Regions from separate parts of the Aromatoleum sp. genome, predicted to be linked through region 2. Evidence: predicted binding sites of a transcription regulator. Region 2 holds the regulator's gene; the other holds the start of a gene.

Region 1 (2,187 bases), on a different contig from region 2:
CGCTGCCGTAGTCCGCCGCCGCGACGCCGATTTCCTCGTCGCTGAGATAACAGGCCGGATCTTCGACCCACGGGTCGCCGGTGATCTGCTGCGCGCGCACGCGCGAGCTGCCGTTGCAGATCGCGAGGAACTTGCACTCGCCACAACGTCCGACGACCTGGCGCGGATGACGCTTCAGCCCCGCCATCAGCGGGTCCGAGACGTCAGTCCAGATTTCCGAGAACGGCCGCTCGCGCACGTTGCCGAGCGGCACGTGCCACCACATCGTGTCGGGATGGACGACACCGAGATTGTCGATGTTCGCGACATTGACGCCGCTCGCGTTGCCGCCCCATTGCAGCAGCTTCGCGCGGATATGCTCGGCGCGGTCGGGAAAGCGGCGCGCGACCCAGTGATACATGTAGACACCGTCGGCATCGTTGTTGCCGGTGACGAATTCCTTCTCGATGCCGCGCCGGTGCAAATCCAGGCAGGTGTCGAACAAGAGATCCATCGCGCCGCGCGTCGTCTGGTGCCGCGCGTCGTCACCGCGGTACTTGTTGCCGCGGCCGGCGTAATTGAGGTGCGAAAAATAGAACTTGTCGATGCCTGCGTCCTCGACCAGATGCAGCAACGCCGGCAGATCGTGCGCGTTGTCCTCGGTCATCGTGTAGCGCACGCCGACCTTGATGCCGCGCTCGAGGCACAGCCCGATGCCGCGCATCGACGCATCGAACGCGCCGTCGAGGCGGCGAAACTTGTCGTGCGTCGCGCCGATGCCGTCGAGACTCACGCCGACGTAATCGAAGCCGGTTTCGGCGATCGCGTCGATGTTCGATCGGTCGATCAGCGTGCCGTTGCTCGACAGGCCGACATAGAACCCCATCGCCTTCGCGCGTCGGCCGATTTCGAAGATGTCGGGTCGCAGCAGCGGCTCGCCGCCCGACAGGATCAGCACCGGCACGTGGAAGGCCTTGAGGTCGTCCATGACGCGGAAGACTTCGTCGGTCGACAGCTCGCCCGGGAAGTCCTTGTCGGCCGAGATCGAGTAGCAGTGCTTGCAGGTGAGGTTGCAGCGGCGGATCAGGTTCCAGATCACGACCGGACCGGGCGGGTTGCCGCGCGGGCGCGCCGGGGTCGGGTGGTCGAGTTCGCGGATGAAGCTCGAGATGCGGAACATGGGACTCTCCTAGGTGCGGTGATTACACCGGAGACGCGGCGCCGGCAAAATGATGCGGGTCAAGCCAGAGGAGCGAAGACGACGGCATGGCGCCGCAGAGGGGGCCGCGGTCGGCCGCATCAATCCTCGACGACCACGACGCCAGTCATCTCGGGGTGCGGCCCGCAGTGGTACTCGAAGCGTCCAGCCGCGGGGAACACACGCGTCCATTTCTCGTCCGGGAACAGGCGTTCCGACTCCTCGCCAGTCGCGTTGAACAGCACCGAATGGCTCGTGCGTTTTTCGCGGTTGACCCAGGTCACCGTGTCGCCGGCGCGTATCCGCAACTCGGCGGGCGCGAACTTGTACTCGGCCACGCTCACCTCGTGCTCCGCGGCAATCGCGGTACCGGCCGCCGCCAGTGCGGCGGCGATCAGGATCGGTAGGGGCATCGGAACCTCCGTCAAGGGTGCGCACAGATAAAAAAGCCGTCTCCCGCACGCGCTGGGAGACGGCTCGCATGCGCAACGAAAGCTTACTGCTTCGCGGCGGTGATGTCGGCCTTCGCGTCGATGCCGAGATGGTGGCCGAGCGAGACGTGGTGGAAGCGGCCGGCCGCGCTGTCGTCATGGATCGCGAAGCCGAAGTTGTAGGTCTTGCCGCTTTCGAGCTTGACGTCGCCTTCGCCACCGCCGGCGAGCTTGCGCGTGAAGACGACCGTCCAGGTGTTGCCGTCGAGCTTGCCGTCGGCGCTGACGAGACCCTTGCCGCCTTCCATCACGCGCTTGTCGGCGACATAGCCGTCGTAGCCCTTCTTCTCGCCGCTGCGCCACTGGACGAGGTCGTAGAAGCGTCCCTCGGCGAGCGACCCGCCCTTGACGTACTTCGTCTTCGTCTCGGCCGCGCCCGGCATCGTGCGCGAGTCGTTGTGGCAGCTCGCCCAGCAGCCCGCGAGGTCGGCGAGTTCGACCTTGCCGCCGGATTCGAGCATGTACGCGATCTTGACCGGGTTCTTGTCGTCCATCTTCGCGCCGCCAGACGCCTTCGGC
Region 2 (2,187 bases):
GCGGCGCTGCGGTTTGAAGAGCCCCGGCAGATGCGCGTAGCTGTACAGTGAGATGCGGTCGGGTGACAGCTCGAGCACCTGTTCGAGCGTGCGGTTGAAGCTGATAATGTTCTGCTTTGGCAACCCGTAGATCAGGTCGAGACTGATCGACTTGAAGCCCGTCGCACGCGCGGAATCGATGACGAGCTTTGTCTCATCGAACGACTGGACACGGTTGACCGCGACCTGCACATCCTCGTTGAAGTCCTGGACGCCGACGCTCATTCGGTTGAATCCGAGCTCGGCGAGCAGCTTCACTGTCTCGAAGTCGACCTTGCGCGGGTCGACCTCGATCGAATATTCGCCATTCGGAACCAATGTGAAGCGCGAGCGGACCGAATCCATGAGCTGGCGCAATTCGTCGTGCGACAGAAAGGTCGGCGTCCCCCCTCCGAGATGCAGCTGCGTGACCTGATGGCTGCCGCCGAGGGCGTCCGCCTGCATCCCGATTTCCTTGTCGAGGTACTTCAGATATTTGGCCGACCGCGCGTGGTCCTTCGTGATGATCTTGTTGCACGCGCAGTAATAGCAAATCGTGTTACAGAAGGGGATGTGGAAGTATAATGAAAGAGGTTTACTTACCCCGCCCACCGCGCGCTGGGCTAGCCAATCCTGCAGCGCACGCGCGTCGAACGCCTCGACGAACCGATCAGCGGTCGGATAAGAGGTGTAACGCGGCCCGTTGATGTCGAAACGACGAATCAGCTGCGGGTCGAAGACAAGATCGTTCTGGCTGGTCATGGTTGTATCGCTTGAGTGCATTTCGTACGATCGCAAAAAGCCGTACTTTTGTGGTTGACGTGGATCAACGGAGCATCCCGGCGGTCGTGGTCGTACCTGAAGAGGGACGTTATTATCGTGCAAATGAAGGCGGCGGTGCCGATTACTATAGCCAGTCTCAAAGTCGCATGTGCCCAGTGCAACCTGCTGGAGCTTTGCTTGCCCTTCGGGATGTCGGAAAACGAAATCGACCGCCTGGACGAACTCGTCGGCGCTCGCCGCAAGATCAAGCGGCAGCAACACCTGTACCGGGCGGGAGATCCGTTCGAGGCGATCTACGCAATCCGCGCCGGCTCGTTCAAGACGGACGTGCTGCTCGAGGACGGACGCGAGCAGGTGACCGGGTTCCAGATGACCGGCGAGATGCTGGGACTCGACGGTATCAGCACGGAAACCCACACTTGCAACGCGATTGCGCTCGAGGACAGCGAAGTCTGCGTGATCGCCTACGACAAGCTCGAGGAACTCGCGCGCGCCGTCGACGGGCTCCAGCACCAGTTCCACAAGGTGATGAGCCGCGAGATCGTCCGCGACCACGGTGTGATGACGCTGCTCGGCTCGATGCGGGCCGAAGAACGCCTTGCGGCGTTCCTGCTGAACATGTCACAGCGCTTCACTGCCCGGGGATTTTCAGCTGCGGAATTTCACTTGCGCATGACGCGCGAAGAAATCGGATCCTACCTTGGATTGAAGCTCGAAACGGTCTCGCGGGCGTTCTCGAAATTCCAGGATGAGGGCCTCATCGCCGTCCAGCAGAAGCACATTCGCATTCTCGACATCGCGGGCCTGAAGAAGCTGATCCAGCACCAACCGTCGCGCTGTTAGGCGGCAGATGCCGAACGGGGTCCCGCTCGCGGCGCGGACCCCGGACCTGCATCGTTCGGCTCGAAAAGTCGCGTTTCTGCCGGCCCGACCGGGAGCGTCTGCGCGGCGTTCCGATATGCGCCTCAGCCGTTCACGAGCTTCGCCGTTCCCCGTCCTGACGGCGCCGGCCGGTCATCGCGCTACTCATCGCCGCGATGTCCTCCTCTTTCAGCAGTTCGCGCGCGAGGGGCAGGACCTCTCCTTCCTCACGTTCGATATGGCGACGGTAGCGCTCGGCGAACCGTTCGACTTCGTCGGCGGGGAGCTCCGCCTCTGCCCCGCGCGAAATCGGTTCCAGCCTCGCGCGCATCGCGGCCCACACCGCGAACATCTCCTGATGGTCGGCGAGGATCGACTCGATCAGCGCCTGCAGGGCGTCGCGTCTGCCGGAGTCGATTCTCGCCTTCAGTGCCGGCAACAAGTCCTCTTCCTCGTCGAGGTGATGATTGACCGCTGCGATGTCGAAATAGCGCATGACGTTCGTCGCGGCCTGCTGCGCCTGAC

What was found. Region 2 encodes FNR, which switches genes on or off when oxygen is low (the NO sensors DNR and NnrR bind a similar motif). Its sites were predicted from a motif close to TTGANCTAGNTCAA; they were not measured.
Region 1: a site for FNR is predicted at 1,209-1,222, ahead of nirJ (heme d1 biosynthesis radical SAM protein NirJ). Genes of this name have one in related genera too.

The regions. Positions count from the first base shown of each region.
Region 1 covers NZ_JAKFEF010000069.1:84,126-86,312, forward strand. The annotation lists gene nirJ (heme d1 biosynthesis radical SAM protein NirJ) at 1-1,159, opposite strand, end outside; gene V6M37_RS14840 (cupredoxin domain-containing protein) at 1,279-1,590, opposite strand; gene V6M37_RS14845 (ethylbenzene dehydrogenase-related protein) at 1,674-2,187, opposite strand, start outside.
Region 2 covers NZ_JAKFEF010000017.1:46,166-48,352, forward strand. The annotation lists gene hemN (oxygen-independent coproporphyrinogen III oxidase) at 1-780, opposite strand, end outside; gene fnr (fumarate/nitrate reduction transcriptional regulator Fnr) at 904-1,644, shown strand; gene V6M37_RS04145 (hemerythrin domain-containing protein) at 1,775-2,187, opposite strand, start outside.